DNA from 3 places in the Paraburkholderia sp. GW821-FHT02A12 genome. Region 2 is predicted to be linked to each of the others. Evidence: riboswitches for the same ligand, from Rfam matches in the RefSeq annotation. Region 2 holds a riboswitch; each other region holds the start of a gene.

Region 1 (7,146 bases), on a different contig from region 2:
TGGTATCGATGATGTGTTGCAGTTCGGCGCGCAACGTTTGATCGAGCGGCTCGACCTCGGGCAATTGCAGCAAACCTGGCAAAGAAGTCATAGACGTTTTTCGGAAGAGAGAATGTTTTTTTGAAACGATGATGAAACGCTTATGAAGCGCTTAGCTTGCCCGCGTGTCATCACCGCCAGGCGATTCGTGACGCGGGCGCGGCGCGGGAATCAACGCCTCATGCTCGCCGTCGCGAATCAGAACCAACGGGTACCCAAATGCACGGCTCGTCAGCGCCGGCGTCAGCACGTCATGCACCGGCCCGGCATAGGCGCCGCCGGCGCCGTCGAGCAGCAACGCATGCGTCGCGAAGCGGCGCGCCAGATTCAGGTCGTGACACGAAAACATGACTGTACGCCCAGGCTCGCGTGTCCAGGCGGTCAACGCATCGAGGCAATCGATCTGATGATGCAGATCGAGATGCGACAGCGGTTCGTCGAGCAGCAACAACGGCGCCTGCTGGCACAACACCGCGGCCAGCGCGACGCGTTGCCGTTCGCCGCCCGACAGCGACAGCACGTCGCGCGCTGCGAATTCGGCGAGGCCCAGCGCATCCAGCGCGTCATGCGCGGCGGCGCGGTCAGCGGCGCGTTCCCAGCCCCAGCCGGTCAGATGCGGAAAGCGGTTGAGCATCACGATATCGAGCACGCTCGCGCTGAACGCATCGTGCGCGCTCTGCGGCATCAACGCGCGACGCTGTGCGAGTGGCAGCGGTTGCCAGTCGGCGAGACGCGCGCCGTCGAGCTCGACGTGCCCCGCCGCCGGATGCGAGAGGCCGGCGAGCGTCGCGATCAGCGTCGTCTTGCCCGCACCGTTCGGGCCGGCGACGCACCAGATCTCGCCTGCGTAGAACGTATGCGTGAACGCATCGAGCAGCGTTCGCGAGCCGGCGCGCAACGTCAGGCGTTGCGCGCTGAGCGCGGCATGGGCGGAGTGGTGTGCCTGCATCATCGGCGCCTGCGCAGCAGCATCCACAAAAACACCGGCACGCCGACGATCGAGGTAATCACGCCGACCGGCAATTGCGCCGGCGCAATGACCGTGCGCGCGATCAGGTCGGCGCCCATCACCGCGACACCGCCACCGAGCGCGGCGGCCGGCAACAGCATGCGCTGATCGTTGCCGAACGCGAGCCGCAGCATATGCGGCACCACCAGGCCGACAAAGCCGATGGTGCCCGCTGTCGTCACCGCCGCGGCCGCCGCCAGCGACGCCACCAGATAGACACGCAGGCGCAGCGGCATCACCGCGACGCCGAGCGCCTGCGCGGCCGCATCGCCTCGCAGCAGCACATTGAGCCGCGGCGCAGCGGGCAAGATCGCGATCAGCACGACGAAGAGCGCGGCGAGCGCGGCCCATGGCATTGCGCCGCCGTTGAGGTCGCCGGTCAGCCAGAACAGCATGCCGCGCAGACGATTGTCAGGCGCAAGGTTGAGCAGCAGCGTGATGACGGCGCCCCAGCCGGCCGCGATCACCGCGCCGGTCAGCAGCAAGCGCGGCGACGTGTCCTGCGGCTCGCCCCGCCACAACTCGCGGCGCGCAAGACCGAGCACCAGCAGGATCGACACGAACGCGCCCGCGAACGCGCTGGCATCGACGATCCACCACGCGCAACCGGCGATCATCGCGACCAGCGCAAAAGTCGCCGCACCGCCCGAAACGCCCAACACGTATGGCTCGGCCAGCGGATTGCGCAGCAGCACCTGCAACAGCGCGCCGGCCAACGCGAGCAGCGCGCCGCACGCGAAGCCGGCCAGCGCGCGCGGCAGACGCAATGTCCGCACGATTTCGCTCGCGAGATCCGCCGATGCCGCGGGCGAAGGCACGAGCGCCGCCAGCACGCGCGCGGGCGCGAGCGGCACGCTGCCGAGCGCGAGCGACGCCATCAGCACGATCAGCGCGAGCACGGCGAGCGCGAGCCAGATCGCGGCCGCACGCTTCGCGCTCATGATGGGCATCGCCGTCGCGACCCTCGGACCCGAGCCGCGGTTCATCCGCACGATCTCACGCAGGCGCACCCGTCACTGCTGCTGCCAACCGACCGTGACATACGCACCGCGCCGCGGCGAGTTATACGAGTAGGCCGTTTCATAGTCCTTGTTCAACAGGTTCTGGATTTGCGCAGCCACGCACCACGCTTTCGTGATGTCGTAGCGCGCGGACAGATTCACCACACCGTAACCGCCGAGCTTGCCGCTGCTATCGTCGCGCGCGCCGCTGACGATCCACTCGCCGCCGACACGCCACCCCGCAATACTGCGATTCACCGCTAGCGACGCGAAACGCCGCGCACGCCGCACAAGGTCGACATCGCTGTCGAGGTCGACGGGATTTTGCAGCGTCACCGACGCACGCACATCCGTCCTGCCGACATGACCGCTCCACGATCCTTCGAGCCCTTGCACCTTCGCATGACCGACGTTCGCTGCCAGATAGATGCCGGGCGTCACCTGATGGTAGTCGATCAGATTCGAATAGCGCGCCTGGAACGCGCTCAGGCGCATCACGCCCAGCGCATTCGACGCATACTGCAACGCTGCTTCGATCGAATGACTGCGCTCCGGCTGGATCGACGGATTGCCGCTGATCGGATAGTACAGATCGTCGAAGCTCGGCGCGCGAAACGCATCCGAATAGCTTGCGCTCACCTTCCAATGCTCGGCGATGTCGAAACCGTAGCCGAGATAGTAACTGTTCGCTGCGCCGAAATCGGAATACTGATCGCGCCGTACGTTGGCCTGAATCTGATTGCACCCAAAGCGCCCGCTATAGCCGACGAAGCCCGAATTCACATGCCGGTCGGGCGCCGCAAACGTATCCGAATCGAGGCTCTGATCAAGATGCTCGTAGCCGACCTGCAGCTTCTGCTGCGCGGCGAGCGCGAAATCGTTCTGCCATGTGTACTGGCGATTGTCGGTATCGAAGCGGCCGTTGTAGATGCCGTTGGTGTTCGACACGCTGCGATCGTCGCCTTCGGAGACGATGAAGTGGGTGGTCCACCAGCCGGTCACCTTGCCACTGGCGAACACCGACATCTGCCGCACTTTGGTGTAGAGGTTGTTCAGATCGGTCGGCACGCCGTACGCGTTGTCGTAGCTATTGTTGCCGTTCGACTGGAAATATGTGATGCCTGCGTCCCACTTGTCATTGAACTTGTGGCGCAGCGAGGCGGAGATGCTCTCGTTCAGATAGCCGTTCGGATTCGGATTTGCGTTGGGCGCCTGGGCTGGTTTGAGCGATGAGAAGCCGTCGCCTTTCGAGCGCGCGAGCGAGATGCTGAAGGTGGTCTTGCTGTCTTTGTCCAACGCGCCGTTCACGCCGGCCTGTTGCGTCTGCGTGTGATAACTGCCGTAGCCCACCGAGAAATTGAAACGCGGCGGATGATCGCCGCCGTCTTTCATGAACACCTGCACGACGCCGCCGATCGCGCCCGAGCCGTATGACGCGGACCCATTGCCGTTCACCACTTCGACGTGGTCGACCTGATCGAGCGGAATCTGCGCAAGTTGCGGTGCGCCGAGGCTGACCGAATCGACTCGGACACCGTCGATCAACACCAACGATTGGGTGGACGATGCGTGACGAGACGCCCGCGCTTGCTATGAATCTGCGCTGGACGAATCTCTCCCTCTGGCCGGTATCCGGGCTGGCGACACATCGATCCCGCCTTCTCACGCGTGACGCGCAGTGGCACACTCGTATGTTCAGCTTCGAACACGCGATCGGGATCGACTTGCATGACGACATGCGGTCGCTTACCGTTGCGGGGGCAGCGCAGGCTGGCGCGTTCAGGCGAACGTCGCGCCCTGCTTCCCGTTTAACTGCGCGCCCTGTCGAAAAGCACGCGCGGGCACCAAAGTGCGGCCAGTTTAGGAGCGCCCTCGAGGCCCGTCAAGAATGGTTAATCCTTGCTCGATCCGTTCTGTTAAGTGCAGGTTATTGTCCGATGCAGGCGCAGTTTTTCGTCATAAGGCCGATAAAAGCCTGCACAAAGCGAGGTTGTTACGTCTCGAAACGAGACAATTGTCGGAACCTGCGACATTCCGCGCTAAAATGCGATGTCTTTAGAGGACGCAGCACATGCTCACCGAACTCGAATCACTCTCACAAAATATCGGCAAGCTGATTGCGATCAGCCAGCGCCACAATGAAGCGCGGCTCGCGCTCGAAGAGCAGCTCGCCCGAACGCGCGCTGAAGCGGAAGCCACGCGTACCGAACTCGCGTTGCTGCGCGAGGAACGCGATACGCTGCAAGCGGAACGCGACGCGCTGTCGGCAAAGATCGACGACGCACAGGTGCGCCTGAATGCGATTCTCGAAAAACTGCCGCGGGCACGCGCACAGGCCGAGCCTGACAATCAGCTCGATCTGCTCGAACCCGAGCAACACGAGGTCGAAGCGGACAGCGCCGCCACCCGCCACGGAGAAAATGCATGACCACGAAGCAGATCGAAGTATCGATTCTCGGCGTGCCGTATCGTCTCGCCTGCTCGCCGGAAACCGAAGCGGCGCTGCTCGAAGCGGTGGCACGCGTAGACGCTGAAATGTCGAAGATCCGCAATCACAGCAACGTGCGCGGCACGGATCGCATTGCCGTCATGGCTGCGCTGTCGCTGGCATCGGAACTGCTTAAGCTGCAAACGAGCGTGAGACACGGAGAAGCATTTCCCGCTGAGGAAATCCGGCGTACAATGCGTCAAATGAATGAACAGCTAGGTACTGTGATTCAGCAGTACAGCATGCAGTAAGTGTCTAGTGGCCGTGCCTGAAATCGGCCGCGGATTCAAGCGGAGTGCATGAGCAAAGACTCGCGCGAACGTTTGAGTTCCATCGTTTTAGCTTCATCGGTTTAGCTTCCCTGCCTGGTTCGCCAAGGTCATATATTCCTTGAACCAATGCCATGTGCACGGTTGTGGAAATTTGTAGCACGGGTGTGCGCGTCACTCTGTCTGATGTACCCGAAGTGCTGCTAACTGCGACCAATTCTGAACCCCCGGTTCAGGATGCCGGCCTAGCGGCTAAGGCGGGGACCTTATTTAGAACGGCATCGGACTTCGGTTCGGTGCCGTTTTTCTTTGGGCCTCCGGTTTCTTTCGCATCTTCACCTTCTTAAGGTTCAATTCGATTCATGCGCTACTGGCTAATGAAGTCCGAACCGGACGAAGCAAGCATCGACCATCTCGCCAATGCACCGCAACGCACGCTGCCGTGGACCGGCGTGCGCAACTATCAGGCGCGCAATTTCATGCGCGACATGATGCAGGTCGGCGACGGTGTGCTGTTCTATCACTCGAGCTGCCCCGAACCGGGCATCGCGGGGCTCGCCGAGGTGTCGTCCACGGCTTATCCGGATCCGACGCAGTTCGACAGGAAGAGCCCCTACTACGACCCGAAGTCGTCGCCGGAAACGCCGCGCTGGCTGCTCGTCGACGTAGTGTTCAAGAAGAGGATCCCTCTGATCCCGCTTGCCGCGTTGCGCGAGCATGAGGAACTCGCGGACATGCGCGTGCTGGCGAAGGGCAACCGTTTGTCGATCACGCCGGTGACCGAAGCCGAATGGCGTTTCATCACGAAGCGGCTTGTTTGAAGCTGCATGTGTATGTGCGGTACGTTGTCACTGCCGCGCGTGCAAAGCAGGAGCAAACCGGGACCCGACCTTGAAACAACGTCAAATTGGGGAACCAAGCCGAGGTTACAAGCGCCTAACGGACTCGCAAATGGACACGCAAACGCCGTGCCATTGCAGCGCATTTGCTCCAATCGCGCATAACCTGTTCAAGCAAGGAGTCCGGGAATGACAAAAAACACTGCACGTGCCCTCGCACTCGCTCTCGTGTGCGTGGCCCCTGCCGCCCTCGCATTGACGCCGGCCATGGCGCGCGCGCAAGGCGTGACACAATATCAGCCCTCGGGCGTGCTGTCGCTGAATGCGCAGGCCAGCGCGGAAGTGCCGCAAGACGTCGTCGATATCACGCTGTTTTATGAGCAGGAAGCGAGCGATCCGTCGGCACTCACGTCAACGCTGAATCAGCGCGCCGATTCGGCGCTGCAAAAAGCCAAGGGCGTGAATGGCGTGACCGCGCGCACGGGTTCGTTCTCGATCTATCCGTCAACCGATCGCGACGGCCGTATTTCCGCGTGGCGCGGCCGCACGGAAATCGTGCTCGAATCGCACGACTTCGCCGCCGCGTCGAAGCTCGCGGGTCAGATGGCATCGATCATGCAGGTCGGCAACGTGCAATTCTCGCTGTCGCCTGAAGCGCAGCGCGCCGCCGAACAGAAGCTCACCGGCGAAGCGATCAGGTCGTTCCGCGAGCAGGCTTCTTCGTCGGCACAGGCGTTCGGCTACAGCGGCTATTCGATCCGCGAGGTCAACGTCGGGCGCAACGGCATCATGCCGCGCCCGATGATGATGATGAGCGCACGTGCGATGAGCGCCGACGCGAAGGCCTCGGCGCCGGTGCCGATCGAAGGCGGCACGTCCACGGTGACGGTCAATGTGTCAGGTTCGGTGCAGATGAAATAACGCGTTTTACGCCGCACGTACTACTGCAAAAAAAACGCCGCGGCATGCCGTGGCGTTTTTTATTGGCTACGATAAAGCGTAGCGTTAGTTCGCGCCGACCGCGCGCGCCGCTTCACGGCGCGCATGACCATGGAACCACACAAACGACAAACCGTAGCGATCAGTTCGCGCCGACCGTCTGAGCTGGTTCACGGCGCGCGCGGCGATACGCCCACACCAGTATCACGATGCCCGCGAGAATCATCGGCAGCGAGAGCCACTGGCCCATCGAGAGTCCCATTGCCAGAAGCCCAAGGAAATCGTCCGGTTCGCGCGCGAACTCCACGGTGAAGCGCGCGAGGCCGTAGCCGATCAGGAACACCGCGGAAATCGCGCCCGTCGGCTTCGGTTTGCGCGAGAAAAAGAACAACACGAAGAACAGCGCGACGCCTTCGAGCGCGATCTCATACAGCTCCGACGGATGGCGCGGCAGCATGTGATATTGAGCGAACACTTCGTTCAGATGCCATTGCGAGGCCAGCTGCGGATGCGCGGCGAGCCAAGCGGCGTCATCAGGCGCGGCGCCCGGAAACAGCATCGC
Region 2 (7,146 bases):
GAGCGCCTGGGCGATATCGTCGCCGCCCGTGCGCATGGTCGCCGTGCCCCATACCGAGAGCCCGATCGCGCGCGGGTAGTCGCCATTTTCCTGCAAATGCCGCTCGATGAGCTGCTGTGCGGATTTCAAGCCGAGCGACCACGCCGCTTGCGTCGGAATCGCGCGCGTATCGACCGAATAGAAGTTGCGGCCGGTCGGCAGCACGTCGGGCCGCCCACGCGAGGGCGAACCGCTCGGCCCCGGCGGTACGAAGCGCCCTTCGAGACCGCGCTTCAGATGCCGCATTTCTTGCGGCCCGCATGCGTCGAGCCGCGGCAGGACGTCGGCACGCAGGCGCTCAATCACACGTTCGGCTTGCGGCAAGGTTCCCGCCGCGGGCGCCAATGCATCAGCTTCATCGCCACACGCGCCGCGCAGCATCCCGGCCGCCAACAACTCCAGACGCTCGCGCGTGTCGCCGCAGTGCCGCCACGGCGCATCACTCACGCGCTGCAAAACGTCGGGACGCGGTCCATCCCACGCCTCAGACCAATCCACCGACAGCGGATCGAACCGATGATCCATCCGCAGATCGCGCGCCAACGCATCGATCAAACCGGCTCTTTCAGCCTGCCCGTCGCCAACCGGGAAACGCCCCAACGCCAGCAACGTATCGCGCCGCTGCACGCCTTCCGGCGAACACCCGAAGGTGTGCAAACCATCGCGAATCTGCGCTTCCTTCAACTCGCACAGCCACGCATCGACGCGCGTCAGCAGCACGTCCTCGGCATCTTGCCCGTCCGGCGCCGCAAGACTCAGCTCTTCATGCAGCCGATGCTCCACGATGGTCGCGAGAATCGTGCGCCTCAAGAGCTTCGCGCGGCGCGGGTCGACCATCAGCGCTTCATAGTATTCGTCGACCTGGCGCTCGAGATCCTGCAACGGCCCATAGCTTTCGGCGCGCGTGAGCGGCGGCATCAGGTGATCGATAATGACGGCCTGCGCGCGGCGCTTAGCCTGGCTGCCCTCGCCCGGATCGTTGACGATGAACGGATAGAGATGCGGCAGCGGCCCAAGAATCAGATCGGGCCAGCACGCATCGCTCAGCGCGACGCTCTTGCCCGGCAGCCATTCGAGGTTGCCATGCTTGCCGACGTGCACGACCGCGTCGATGCCGAACTGATGGCGCAGCCAGAAATAGAACGCGAGATAGGCATGCGGCGGCACGAGATCGGCGTCGTGATAGCTCGCATAATCGCCCTGTTCGCGCGAGCGCGATGGTTGAATGCCGACAAACACATGTCCGCAGCGCCAGCCCGCGATCATGAAACGGCCGCGCCGCAGCGTCGGGTCCCGCTCAGGCGAGCCCCAGCGCGCGTTCAATGCGTCACGCGCTTCGGCAGGCAGCCGGTTGAAATACGAAAGATAGTCGTCGAGTGCGAGGCTTTGCAGCGCGGGCCGCAAGTCACGCACGACGGGATCGTTGGTGACGCCTTCGGTCAGCTTCTTCAACAGCGCGTCGCCGTCAGCGGGCAGATCGCTCAAACGATAGCCTTCGTCGCGCAGCATCGACAGGATGCCGACCACCGACGCCGGCGTATCGAGCCCCACGCCATTGCCGATGCGCCCTTCGCTCATAGGGTAGTTGGCGAGAATCAGCGCGAGTTTCTTGTCGGCGTTATCGAGCGTGCGCAGACGGCACCAGCGGCGGCTCAGTTCAGCGAGAAAATCGACACGTTCGAGGTCCGGCTGATAGCGGACCACATCGACTTCCGTGTGCGGACAACGATAGGCGAGCCCCTTGAAACTGATCGCCCGTGTGATGATGCGGCCGTCCACTTCCGGCAGCGCGATATGCATCGCGATATCGCGCGAGTTGAGGCCTTGATTGTCCTTGAGCCAGTCTTCGCGATTGCCGCCGCTCAGGATCACCTGCATGACCGGCGCGTCGCCGGCCAGCGCGAGCGGCTCGGGGTCGTCGATCGCCGACGCGGCAAACGCGGTCGTGTTCAGAACCAGCGAGACATCATGTTGCGCGCACAACCGCTGCACGACTTCCCGGCTCATCGCATCTTTCAGCGAGGTAATCGCAATCGGCAGCGGATTCAAACCCTGCGTTTCGAGCGCGGCGATCAGCGCGTCGAACACGGCTGTGTTGGCCGCCTGCAAGTGCGCTTTGTAGAACAGGATCGCGGCAACCGGCGCATCCTCGCTCCAGCGCGCCTGCCAGTCGGCCATCGTCGGCGTATCGCGCTCGGGATGGTAGAGCGTTGCGGCAGGCAACGCGCGCGGCGGTGCGGGTTCATGCCCCCAGCCGATTGCGCGATACGCAATGCAGCGCAGGAACGCCTCGGCATTCTGCGCGCCGCCTTCGCGCAGATAACGCCATAGCTGATGGCACAGTTCGGCATCCGCCGTGCTGCGCGCAAGCAGATTCGGATCTTCCTGCAAATCGCCGGAGAACATCGCCAGTGTCTGCTTCCTGCGCCCGGCGAGCGCGACCACCTGCTCGATCCCATAAGGCCAGTACGCCTCGCCGCCGAGGTGATCCACGACCACGACGCGCGCATGCTGCAGCACGTCCTCGACATAGAAATCGACCGACGCCGGTTGCCGCAAATAAGTGACATTCGCGAGCCGCACGCTTGGGAAATCGGCACCCAAACGAGGAAACACGCTGGCGAGCAGCGACAGCGTCGTATCGGCGGAGCTGAGCACCACGATATCGGCGGGCTGCTGATCGATACGGATCACGCCCTGCGTATCGTCGACAAAACCGCCCGGCGTAGTGCGCAGCAGATGCATGATCGATTACGCCTGTTGCGGTTCGGCGCTCGACACAACGCGCAATGCAGCGCCCAGTGCAGCATCGAACGCGCGTTGCAGCGTAGCCTGATCCAGGTCCTCGCCGATCAGCACGAAGCGGCTCTGCCGGCCCTCGCCGATTTCGCCGATTTCGCCAGTTTGCCAGCGACGATCGAAGTAGCTGTCGAAACGGCGCCCCACGCCTTGAATCACGAGCCGCATCAATGCACCCGGCAACGCCGCAAAACCTTTGACGCGGTAAATCGTATGCGTTTCGACCAGCCCTTGCAGCGCGGCGATCACCGCTTCACGCGACGGCGCGCTCGCGTGCACCACGACGGAATCGAATTCGTCGTGATGGTGATCGGCGTCGTCGGCCGAACCGTGGTGGTCGTGGCGCAAGTGGATCGTTTCTTCGGAGGCGGCTTCGAGGCCGAGCAACGCGTGCAGATCGAGCTGGCCCATCTGTGCGCGCACGATCTTCACTTGCGGCGGAATCTCTTCACGGATCGCGGTCTCGACAGCGGTTTGCTGTTCATCGTCGAGCAAATCCGTTTTGTTCAGAATCACCAGATCGGCCGCCGACAGCTGATCCTCGAACAGCTCGTGCAGCGGCGATTCGTGATCGAGATTCGGATCGGCCTTGCGCTGCGCGTCGACAGCGAGCGGGTTGTCGGCGAACTGGCCGCTCGCCGCGGCGGGGCCGTCCACCACCGTCACCACCGCGTCGACGGTGAAGCTGCTCTTGATCTGCGGCCAGTTGAAGGCCTGCACCAGCGGCTTAGGCAGTGCAAGACCGGAGGTTTCGATCAGCACGTGATCGATCTGCTCGCGGCGCTCGACGAGCTTTTCCATCACCGGGAAAAACTCTTCCTGCACTGTGCAGCACAGGCAGCCGTTCGCGAGTTCATACAGTTGCCCCTCGGTTTCGACGCCGTTCTCATCGCAACCGATCCCGCAACCCTTGAGGATTTCACCGTCGATGCCGAGTTCGCCGAACTCGTTGACGATCACCGCAATGCGCTTGCCGCCCGCATGCTGAAGAATATGCCGCAGCAGCGTGGTCTTGCCGCTGCCGAGAAAGCCCGTCACGATGGTGACGGGAATCCTGCGCATTTGAGTTTGCATCGTTGGGTCCATCCGAAGAAGTTGCGCGTTCACACGCCGGCGGTCCGGGTCCGTTCGGGTCGGGTTCGGGTCCGAATGCGCTCGAGCCCAGGACAAACCAGCGCCAGGCAGGCAAACACGAAAACGGAACACAGATACGACAGCGGGGACGAAAAGCGGCGTTGCCGCGGCAACAGAGAACGAGGTCATGAACGAGCCGCCGCATCCCCGCGGCGTTCATCCGTCATATTCTGGCCGGTATCCGGGCTGGCGAAAGCGCCGCTTCACCTTCCCGCGCGAGTGATTTCTCGCCCAGTGGTCATATGCCGACGCGGCCTTGCGCGTGGACATCGAAGCCGGCTCCGCGGCGCTGGAGAACTCATCCAGGCGCCGCTTTTCGCTTACCGTTGCGGGGGCAGCACAGGTTGACCCGGTCCATAGCAGGCGGGCGCCCTGTTTCCCGTTTAACTGCATGCGCACGAGCGCGCACACGAGCACCAAAGTGCGTGCGAGTGTAGGCCCGCGGCCCCGCGCCGTCAAGGAAGCGCGACAGGAAGCGCGGGCCGCGCCGGGGTCTTGCCGCGCGCGCCGGCGCGGCCCGCCGTGTGCTATCGTATGCGCGCGTTTGGTGCCCGCACATGCGTTCGCATGTGCAGTTAAACGGGAAACAGGCCGCGCTCGATTGCGCTCAACCTGTGCTGTCCCCGCAACGGTAAGCGACCTGCGGCGCTGGGTTCAATCCTGTCGCGCCGCGCATGCGTTTTCGATGCCACTGTCTGACGATTCAGGACGGGAAGGCAAAGCGCATGAGGCCGCCAGCCCGGATACCGGCCAGACGCGGAGGCGGCGAATGTCACGCCGCCGGCCGCCTGAATCCGCGAGGGACGGATGTGAAGGCGCTGAAGCACGACGTAATACGAACGCCCGCTTGCGATTTCGATGAAATTGCGGCGAGCGGCGTTGCCGTTGTGCGTAATCTGTCGCACCGCATGAGCTCTATTTCCGCCTGGGCCGTCTGCATGGCTCGCCTGTTTCCACTTGTCACGACATGGGGCGCGCCATGCACGCCGCGATGAGCCGCGCGTGGCTGATCGGCGCCGGCCCCGGCGACGTCGAACTGATGACGCTCAAGGCGACGCGCGCATTGGCGCAGGCCGACGTGGTACTGGTCGATGATCTGGTGAATCCCGAAGTGCTGCAATTCGCGCGCGCCGACGCGCTGGTCGTTCATGTCGGCAAACGTGGCGGGCATCCGTCGACGCCGCAGGCCGACATCGTCGCGCAGATGCTCGAACATGTGCAGGCCGGGCGCAGTGTCGCGCGATTGAAGGGCGGCGATCCGTTCGTATTCGGCCGCGGCGGCGAAGAGCAGCAGGCGCTGCATGCGGCGGGCATCGAGGTGGAAGTCGTCAACGGCATCACGGCGGGCATCGCGGCGCCTGCGGCGATCGGCATTCCGGTCACGCATCGCGATTACGCGCAGGGCGTGGTGTTCGTCACCGGACACGGCGCCGGCAGCGGCGAGCCGGATTGGGCGGCGCTCGTCGCGACGCGGATGACGCTGGTGATCTACATGGGCATGCGGCGGCTCAACGATATCGCCGGCACGTTGCTCGCGGCAGGCATGAGCGCCGATACGCCCTGTGCCGCGATCGAATCCGCGACACGTCCTGAACAAAGACATGCGCTCGCGCCACTTGGCGGCCTGGCCGACGCAGTCGCGCGCGCCGGTCTTGGCTCGCCGGCGATCGTGGTGATCGGCGGGGTGGCGTCGCTGGCGCTCGCGCGGGCCGCGGCGAATGCCAACGCAGCAGGGGCGCGATGAAAACGCTGACGGTCGGCATCGGTTGCCGCTTGCATAGCTCGGCTGAACAGATCGAGGCAGCCGTGCGCGCGGCGCTCGGCACTCATACACACGATGAAATCAGCGCAGTTGCCAGCATCGACGTCAAGGCCCACGAAGCGGGTCTGCTCGAATTCTGCGCACGGCACGCGCTACCGTTGAAACTGTTCAGCCGCGAGCAGATTGCCGCCTTGCCCGTGGCGGAGACTGAACCTTCGGCGGCGACACGCGAACATCTCGGCGTGGACGGCGTCTGCGAACCCTGCGCGTTGCTGGCCGCAGGTTCGAAATCCGCTGCAGCCGGGGCGCACCTCATCGTGCGCAAAACCATACTCGACGGCGTCACCGTAGCGATCGCTTCGACCGCTCACGCCGGCATCGACCCCACCCACCACGACTCCAACGAACAGGACCTTCCATGAAGACCGATCCCGAATCGCATCAGCGCATGACCGAGCGCCGGCGCGAAGGCCACGAGAAAAAGCAGGCCGCCGCCACCGTCGAAAAAGGTCTGCTGATCGTCAACACCGGCACCGGCAAAGGCAAGACCACAGCCGCGTTCGGCATGGCCGTGCGGGTGCTCGGACACGGCATGCGTCTGGGCGTCGTGCAGTTCATCAAAGGCGCGCTGCATACCTCGGAGCGCGACTTCCTCGGCGCAATCGCCAATTGCGATTTCGTCACGATGGGCGACGGCTATACGTGGAACACGCAAAACCGCGACGCCGACATCGCCACCGCGCGCAAAGGCTGGGACGAAGCGCGCCGCATGATCGAGAGCGGCGACTACCAGATGGTGATCCTCGACGAATTGAATACGGTGCTGAAGTACGAATACCTGCCGCTCGACGAAGTGCTGTCCGTCCTGAACGCGCGTGCGGAAATGCTGCACGTGGTGGTGACCGGCCGTCACGCGCCGGACGCGTTGATCGAAGCCGCCGACCTCGTCACCGAAATGCGCATCGTCAAGCATCCGTATCGCGAGCAAGGCGTGAAAGCGCAGCGCGGCGTGGAGTTCTAAGCGATGTCCGCGCCCCCCAAGGGGACTTCCTTCGGGGCGTGCCCCGCCCTGTTCATTAGCGCGCCGGCTTCGGGTCAAGGCAAGACCACGATCACCGCGGGTCTGGCGCGCTACCATCGGCGGCTGGGGCGGCGTGTGCGCGTGTTCAAGACCGGTCCCGACTTTCTCGACCCGATGATACTGGCGCAAGCCAGCGGCGCGCCGGTCCTGTCGCTCGATCTCTGGATGGTGGGCGAAGCGGCATGCCGCAATCTGCTCGCGCAAGCGGCGGCCGAAGCCGATCTGATCCTGATCGAAGGCGTAATGGGCCTGTTCGACGGCACGCCGAGCAGCGCCGATCTGGCAACCGTATTCGGCGTGCCGGTACTGGCTGTGATTTCAGCGAAGGCGA
Region 3 (7,146 bases), 320 kb from region 2:
TCACCTCGAAACCGCCGCCATATGCGTGTTCCGCGGCCAGATCGGCGAGATGCTCGCTCATCATCTTGCGCGGCACCGGATTGATCGCCGGTTCGCCGATCGGCAACGTCAAACCCGCGCGCGTCACGGTGCCGACGCCCGGTCCCGCATGAAAACTCACGCCCGGTTCGGCGCGCAGGCGCACGCGGGCGAACACGATCGCGCCGTGCGTCACGTCGGGATCGTCGCCCGCATCCTTGACGGTGCCGGCTTCGGCGCCGTCGGCGGTCAGACGGCAGAACACCAGCGGCATCGGCACAAGCTGGCCCTTGGGCAACACGATTTCCGCGGCCTCGCTGACGATGCCCGTGAGCAGCAGACGCGCCGCCGCGAGCGACGTCGCGGTGGCACAACAGCCGGTCGTGTAGCCGCTGCGCAGCCGCGCGGGTTGTTCGGGTGTTTCGTCGCGCATTACGGTTGCCGATGCTTGTGGCGCGCGGCATCGCCGGCGGGCCTGGTCACGTCGAGCAGCGTGATCGGCAATGCCTGACGCCAGGTGTCGAAGCCGCCGAGCGGTTGCGCGTCGGCGAGCGCAATGCGCGTGAGCGTGCCGCCATGCTGGGCGCGCCACGCCATCAGCGCCGCCTCGCCTTGCAAGGTCACGGCATTGGCAACCAGCCGGCCGCCCTCACGCAGGCGCGCCCAGCAGGCATCCAGCACGCCCGGCACCGTCACGCCGCCGCCGATGAACACCGCATCCGGCGCCGGCAGTCCGTCCAGCGCTTCAGGCGCGCGGCCCGCCACGAGTTGCAGACCCGGCACGCCCAACGCATCGCGATTGTGTTCGATGAAACGCTGGCGCTCCGCATGCCGCTCGATCGCGATCGCGCGGCACGCCGGATGCACGCGCATCCATTCGATGCCGATCGAACCGCTGCCCGCGCCGACATCCCACAGCAATTCGCCGGGCGTGGGCGCGAGGCGCGCCAGCGTGATCGCGCGCACGTCGCGTTTGGTCAACTGGCCGTCGTGGCGAAACGCGTCGTCGGGTAAGCCGCAGGTCAGCGGCAAACGCGGCGCGCCTTCCGTGGCGCGGCATTCGAGCGCGATCAGATTCAGCGCCGCCACGTCGCCCGCCGGCCATTGATCGGCACGGCCGTCGATCCGGCGTTCCAACTCGCCGCCCAGGTGTTCCAGCACGATCATCCGGGTCGCGCCGAAGCCGCGCGCGTTCAGCAAGCCGGCGAGCGCCGCGGGCGTGCCGCCGTCCGCGCTCAGCACGAACGCACGCGCGCCGTCGTGCAGATGGGCGTTCAGCGTCGCCAGCGGCCGGCCCACCAACGAGACCGTCGCGACGTCCTGCAAGGGCCAGCCGAGCCGCGCCGCGGCCAGCGACAGCGACGACGGCGCCGGCAACACTCGCAACTCGCCGGCCGGCAGCTGCCGCGCCAGCGTCGCGCCGACGCCGAACAGCATCGGGTCGCCGCTCGCCAGCACGCACACGGGGGTGGCGCGCTCCGCCAGCAAAGGCGCGAGATCGAACGGACGCGGCCACGCGGCGCGGCGCGCGCCAAGTCGCGCGGGCAGCATCGCCAGATGGCGCTCGCCGCCGTACACCACCGACGCTTCCAGCAAAGCGCGCCGCGCGGGCCGCCCCAAGCCGGCGAAGCCGTCATCGCCTATGCCCACCACGGTCAGCCACGCCGACATGCATCCATCCTCATTCCGTATCTTCAAATAATGCGCTGTGCCACGCCGATCAAAGCGTCCAGCCTCGTTGCGCGGTTCGAAAAAAGGCATAATACAGCCGCCGGTGCCCTTCGGGGCCGAAGAGGGAACACAGTGCCACTGTGGCTGCCCCCGCAACTGTATGCAGCGAGTCCGCCTGCGCTCCGCGCCACTGGTTCGACCGGGAAGGCAGCGGCGGACCGTGACCTGCCAGCCAGGAGACCTGCCGGCGAGATTGTTCGTGCCAGCCTGCATCGGGCGGGGTGTACCGATGCCGCAGCCACGCCCGCTTTGGGCGGGTTGCCCGGGCCGTCGCGCGACGCTAAACCCGGTGTCCGTCTTGAATCACGCTGCGCCCTCCGCTGCTTTATCTACCGCTGCCGTTGCGCCGCGGCCTTCGGCTTGTCCGGGGCTGTTGCGCATCGTCGCCGCACGCGACGGCGGGATTTGCCGGATCAAATTGCCCGGCGGCGCATTGAGCGCCGCGCAGGCTGCCGCGATCGCCGAGGCGAGCGAGCGGCACGCCGCCAGCGTGATTGAAGTGACCAACCGGGCGAATCTGCAAGTGCGCGGCGTGCGGGCCGGGCACGAAGCGGCTTTGATCGAGGCTCTGGTGGCAGCCGGTCTCGGGCCGGCTCCGGCGAGCAGCGGCATGGATGCGGCGGCAGTATTGTCAGCATGCGCCGCTGACGATATCCGCAACGTGATGGTCAGCCCCGCTGCGGGCCGCGATTCGTCCGCGCTGTACGACACCACGTCGCTGACCGCCGGGCTTCTCGCGCTGCTGCAAAGCGAAGCGCGTTTTGCGGCGCTGTCGCCGAAATTCGCGTTGCTGCTGGACGGCGGCGAGCGCCTTGCGAGGCTCGACCATCCGCATGACGTCTGGCTCGCGGCGACGTCGGCGAGCGACGGTGTGCGGTTCGTCTTTGGCCTGGCGGGATGTCCGCCTACGGCGGCCAATGCGGCGGCCGCGCACGCGGCCGTGCACGCGGCTGGCGACGGCTCGTTCGGCGCGTCGCCAGACCCGGTCGCGACCGGCACACGCGCCCTCGCCGCCGTCTTGCCTTCGGAAGTCGTTCAGCTGGTCCGCGCGCTTCTGCACACGTTCCTCGATCTGGCCGCCGCCGGCGCCACGCGCATGCGCCATCTGCTCGCCACGCATTCCGCCGACGCGGTATTGCAGCGTGCCCAAACGTATGCCGATTTCCCGCTGTCGCGCGACGCGTCGCTCGCCGACTGGCATCGCGGCGCGCCCGCCGATGCCGCGTCGCGGCTCGGCGCGCACGCTCAACGCGTGGCGGGAATGTGGCACGTGGGCGGCCAGCCGCCGCTCGGACGCCTCGACGCCGCGACGCTGCGCGGCCTCGCCGCGCTAGCGCGCCAGCACAGCAACGGCACGCTGCGCATGACGCCCTGGCAAAGCGTGCTGCTGCCCGATATCGCCTCGAAGGCCGTGCCGGCCGTGCTTGCCGAACTGGAAGCATTAGGCCTTGCCTGCGATCGCGCGCAGCCCATCGCACGTTTGATCGCTTGCGCCGGCTCGACCGGCTGCGTAAAAAGTCCCGCCGACACCAAAGCCGACGCGCTGCGGCTAGCCGCCCGCCTGCCCGACGGCGTCGACGTCCATCTGAGCGGCTGCCCGCGCTCGTGCGCGGCCGCGCATTGCGCGCCGTACACGTTGCTGGCCGTGGCGCCCGGCACCTACGACCTGTATCGACGCGACGCCTCGCCGGACTTCGGCCGCTGCGTCGCGCACCAACTGACGATCGAGCAGGCCGCCGACATGCTCGAACAATTGGCCCGGAGCCCTTTAGATGCTTGATTACATTCGCGACGGTCAGGAGATCTATCGCCAATCTTTCGCGACGATTCGTGCCGAGGCCGATCTGTCGCGGATCCCCGCCGACCTCGAGAAACTCGCGGTGCGCGTGATCCACGCCTGCGGGATGGTCGACGTGATCGACGATCTGGCTTTCTCCGCGGGTGCAGGCACCGCGGGCCGCACGGCGCTGGCGCAAGGCGCGCCGATTCTGTGCGACGCAGGCATGGTCGCGCAAGGCATCACGCGGGCGCGCCTGCCCGCGAACAACGAAGTGATCTGCACGCTGACGCACAGGGACCTGCCGTCGCTGGCGCGCGAACTCGGCAACACGCGATCGGCCGCCGCGCTCGAACTGTGGCGTCCGCATCTGGCCGGCAGCGTCGTCGTGATCGGCAATGCGCCGACTGCCCTGTTTCATCTGCTTGACATGCTCGACGCCGGCGCGCCGAAGCCCGCGCTCATCCTCGGCTTTCCGGTCGGCTTCGTCGGCGCGGCGGAGTCGAAAGCCATGCTTGCCGAAGACAGCCGCGGCGTGCCCTACGTGATGGTCCACGGACGACGCGGCGGCAGCGCGATGGCCGCCGCCGCCGTCAATGCGCTGGCTACGGAGGTCGAGTAAATGAGCGTGCAAGGACGTTTGTTCGGACTCGGGGTCGGCCCCGGCGACCCGGAATTGATCACGCTGAAAGCGCTGCGTCTGCTGAAGGCCGCGCCGGTGGTTGCGTACTTCGTCGCGAAGGGCAAAAAAGGCAACGCGTTCAGCATCATCGAAGCGCATTTGCACGACGCGCAACAGCATCTGCCGCTCGTCTATCCGGTCACGACCGAAGCGCTCGAACCGCCGCTGTCGTATGAAGCGATCATCGCCGACTTCTACGACACCGCCGCCGAAGTCGTCGCTGCCCATCTCGACGCAGGCCGCGACGTCGCGGTGATCTGCGAAGGCGATCCCTTTTTCTACGGCTCGTACATGTATCTGCACGACCGGCTCGCCGCGCGCTTCGAAGCCGAAGTGGTGCCGGGCGTGTGCTCGATGCTCGGCGGCGCAGCCGTGCTCGGCTCGCCGCTCGTGTATCGCAATCAAAGTCTGTCGGTGCTCTCCGGCGTGTTGCCCGAAGACGAATTGCGCCGCCGTCTCGCCGATGCCGACGCCGCCGTCGTGATGAAACTCGGCCGCAATTTCGACAAGGTGCGGCGCGTGCTGGGCGAACTCGGTCTCGCGGATCGCGCGCTCTACGTCGAACGCGCGACGATGGGCAACCAGCGCATCGTGCCGCTCGCGGAAGTCGATCCGATGGCGTCGCCGTATTTTTCGCTGCTCGTGGTGCCGGGGGAAAAATGGCAAGGATGACGCCGCCCGCGATCGTGATTCTCGGCACGGGCGCGCTGGCGACCGCGCGGCGCGTGCAGGCGCTGTATGCCGGCGCGCAGGTGCACGCGTTGCAAGGGCGTGTCGAAGCCGACGTCTCATATGCCGAACTCGGCGCGCATCTGCGCGAACTGTATGCGCGCGGCGCGCCGATCGTCGCGCTGTGCGCGGCCGGCATCGTGATCCGTTGCGTCGCGCCGCTGCTGTCGAACAAGGGCGTCGAGCCGCCGGTGCTGGCCGTCGCCGAAGACGGCAGCGCGGTCGTGCCGTTGCTCGGCGGACTCGCGGGCGTCAATGTGATGGCGCGCGAAATCGCTGCGGCGCTGGCCGTGCCGCCGGCGATCACGACGAGCGGCGAACTGCGCTTCGGCACGTGTGTGCTCAATCCGCCCGAAGGCTATGCGCTCGCCGATCTCGCGCAAGGCAAGCGTTTCGTGTCGGATCTGCTGGCCGGCGAAAGCACCCGCATCGAAGGCGAAGCGCCGTGGCTCGACGACGCGCAACTGCCGCGCTCGGGCTCGGCGCGCCTCGCGATTCGGGTGACGCCGCGCGCGTGGGATGGCCGGACCGATGAGTTGGTGATTCATCCGCGAAGCGTGGTGGCGGCGGTCACCGGGTCGGGCTCGGGCGCACGGATCGCCGAGCGTGTGCGTGAAGCATTGGACACGCATGGCCTCGCCACGCTTTCTCTTGCGGCGCTGCTGGCTTCGTCCGGGCGGATGACCGACCCGGCGCTGGCCGAAACGGCCGCGAGTTTGAATGTGCCGTTACGGTTCGCCCAGACGCGTCCGGAAGACGGCGAGCCGCCGAGTAACTTACTGCACGCCGCGCTGCGCATCCCCTACGAAACGCTGCACGACGACGCGGATGCCGGCATCGCGCTGGCATTGGCGCCGCTTGCTATCGACCCCGCGAGCATTGGCCGTGCGCGTGGCCGCCTCACGGTGATCGGCCTCGGTCCCGGCAGCGCCGATCTGATGGTGCCCGCGGCGCGCACGGCGCTCGACGAGGCGACCGACATCCTCGGCTACGACACTTACGTGAAGATGGCCGGCCCGCTGCGCGCCGATCAGCGCGTGCACGGCACGGACAATCGCGAGGAAATGCAACGCGCGCGTCATGCGTTCGAACTGGCGAGCGCGGGACGTTCGGTGGTGATGGTGTCGTCGGGCGATCCCGGCGTGTTTGCGATGGCGGCTGCCGTGCTCGAAGCGCTGGACGGCGCGGAGAACGCCGACTGGGCCGCCGTCGAGCTCTCGATCGTGCCGGGTGTGTCGGCGGCAATGGCCACGGCGGCGCAAGCCGGTGCGCCGTTGGGACATGACTTCTGCATGCTGTCGCTATCCGACAACCTCAAGCCGTGGACGATCATCGAAAAGCGCCTCAGGCACGCGGCCGAAGCGGATCTCGTGATGGCGTTCTACAACCCGATTTCTCGCGCACGACCGTGGCAGTTGGATAAGGCGCTGGATATCGTGCGGGAATATCGCGCGGCGGCTACGAAAGTGGTGCTCGGGCGCGATGTCGGCAGGCCCGGCGGCACGCTGCGTTCGACCACGCTCGGCGAACTTCGCTCGCCGGATGTGGATATGCGGACGATGGTGATCGTCGGGTCGTCGACGACGCGGGGGGTGGCGCGTGGTGACGGGCAGTCTGGCGAGTGGGTTTATACGCCGCGGTGGTATGAGTGAATCGACGGACGGCCTCGAGGCTTACTGATGCGGCACACGATAAATCGGCACCCGACGCGAGATCAATTGGACAGACTGTTCCTTTCACTTGCTGAAAATGCATTCCACACAGTCTCAACTCCGCTGCTACGCGCGGCGTGCGCTTCGCGGCATTAGGGAAGCTTGGCGCGTAGCCTATCAATGAACGACGGCGGCAACTGGATCGCCCTCAGGTCGTCGCCATCGGCATACGATACCGCGCCCCCGCTCCAATAAAGGCTAACGGGGACGTCGGAGGTGTCCCGGTAGGTTCTTTCTGCGAGAAGTTGTTGCCCGGCTGCATTGAAAAGCCGAAGTACTATCTTTTCTCCGAGGTAACAATAGTCTGCTTTATAGCGCCGGTCAGGCGACTGCTCGCTCTGACAGTCTCCCGGCGTGATGAGCGAACGCAGCCGAGCCTCCCCCCAGTAGCTCCAACTGTAGCCGAACAGCGCCAGGACCCCGACGCTCACGAACACGCGCTTCGCAGCCAGCCTGATCATCTGCTGTGCGCGGTCGCTTCGACCAGCGTGACTCGA

Evidence for each region. A riboswitch is a leader RNA that binds a small molecule or an ion and turns the genes downstream of it on or off. The one in region 2 is predicted to bind cobalamin.
Region 1: it holds a riboswitch for cobalamin, as region 2 does, so the genes downstream of both, AC07WT_RS04475 (TonB-dependent receptor domain-containing protein) here and cobW (cobalamin biosynthesis protein CobW) in region 2, are expected to answer to the same signal.
Region 3: it holds a riboswitch for cobalamin, as region 2 does, so the genes downstream of both, AC07WT_RS31625 (ferredoxin-like domain-containing protein) here and cobW (cobalamin biosynthesis protein CobW) in region 2, are expected to answer to the same signal.

The regions. Positions count from the first base shown of each region.
Region 1 is NZ_JBWKWA010000001.1:988,619-995,764, reverse strand. Features, by position in the region: gene cobT (nicotinate-nucleotide--dimethylbenzimidazole phosphoribosyltransferase) at 1-91, opposite strand, end outside; gene AC07WT_RS04485 (ABC transporter ATP-binding protein) at 152-991, opposite strand; gene AC07WT_RS04480 (FecCD family ABC transporter permease) at 988-2,034, opposite strand; partial or broken gene AC07WT_RS04475 (TonB-dependent receptor domain-containing protein) at 2,062-3,624, opposite strand; cobalamin riboswitch at 3,656-3,913, opposite strand; gene AC07WT_RS04470 (ATPase) at 4,121-4,477, shown strand; gene AC07WT_RS04465 (cell division protein ZapA) at 4,474-4,788, shown strand; RNA gene ssrS (6S RNA) at 4,893-5,074, shown strand; gene AC07WT_RS04455 (EVE domain-containing protein) at 5,169-5,627, shown strand; gene AC07WT_RS04450 (SIMPL domain-containing protein) at 5,835-6,566, shown strand; gene lgt (prolipoprotein diacylglyceryl transferase) at 6,727-7,146, opposite strand, start outside.
Region 2 is NZ_JBWKWA010000002.1:1,942,387-1,949,532, reverse strand. Features, by position in the region: gene cobN (cobaltochelatase subunit CobN) at 1-2,784, opposite strand, end outside; gene cobW (cobalamin biosynthesis protein CobW) at 2,791-3,912, opposite strand; cobalamin riboswitch at 4,128-4,408, opposite strand; cobalamin riboswitch at 4,501-4,741, shown strand; gene cobA (uroporphyrinogen-III C-methyltransferase) at 4,964-5,716, shown strand; gene AC07WT_RS30125 (cobalamin biosynthesis protein) at 5,713-6,156, shown strand; gene cobO (cob(I)yrinic acid a,c-diamide adenosyltransferase) at 6,153-6,755, shown strand; gene AC07WT_RS30115 (cobyrinic acid a,c-diamide synthase CobB) at 6,759-7,146, shown strand, end outside.
Region 3 is NZ_JBWKWA010000002.1:2,263,994-2,271,139, forward strand. Features, by position in the region: gene AC07WT_RS31615 (cobalt-precorrin-5B (C(1))-methyltransferase) at 1-451, opposite strand, end outside; gene cbiE (precorrin-6y C5,15-methyltransferase (decarboxylating) subunit CbiE) at 451-1,689, opposite strand; cobalamin riboswitch at 1,774-1,952, shown strand; gene AC07WT_RS31625 (ferredoxin-like domain-containing protein) at 2,039-3,529, shown strand; gene AC07WT_RS31630 (precorrin-8X methylmutase) at 3,522-4,148, shown strand; gene AC07WT_RS31635 (precorrin-2 C(20)-methyltransferase) at 4,149-4,880, shown strand; gene cobJ (precorrin-3B C(17)-methyltransferase) at 4,877-6,589, shown strand; gene AC07WT_RS31645 (hypothetical protein) at 6,742-7,110, opposite strand.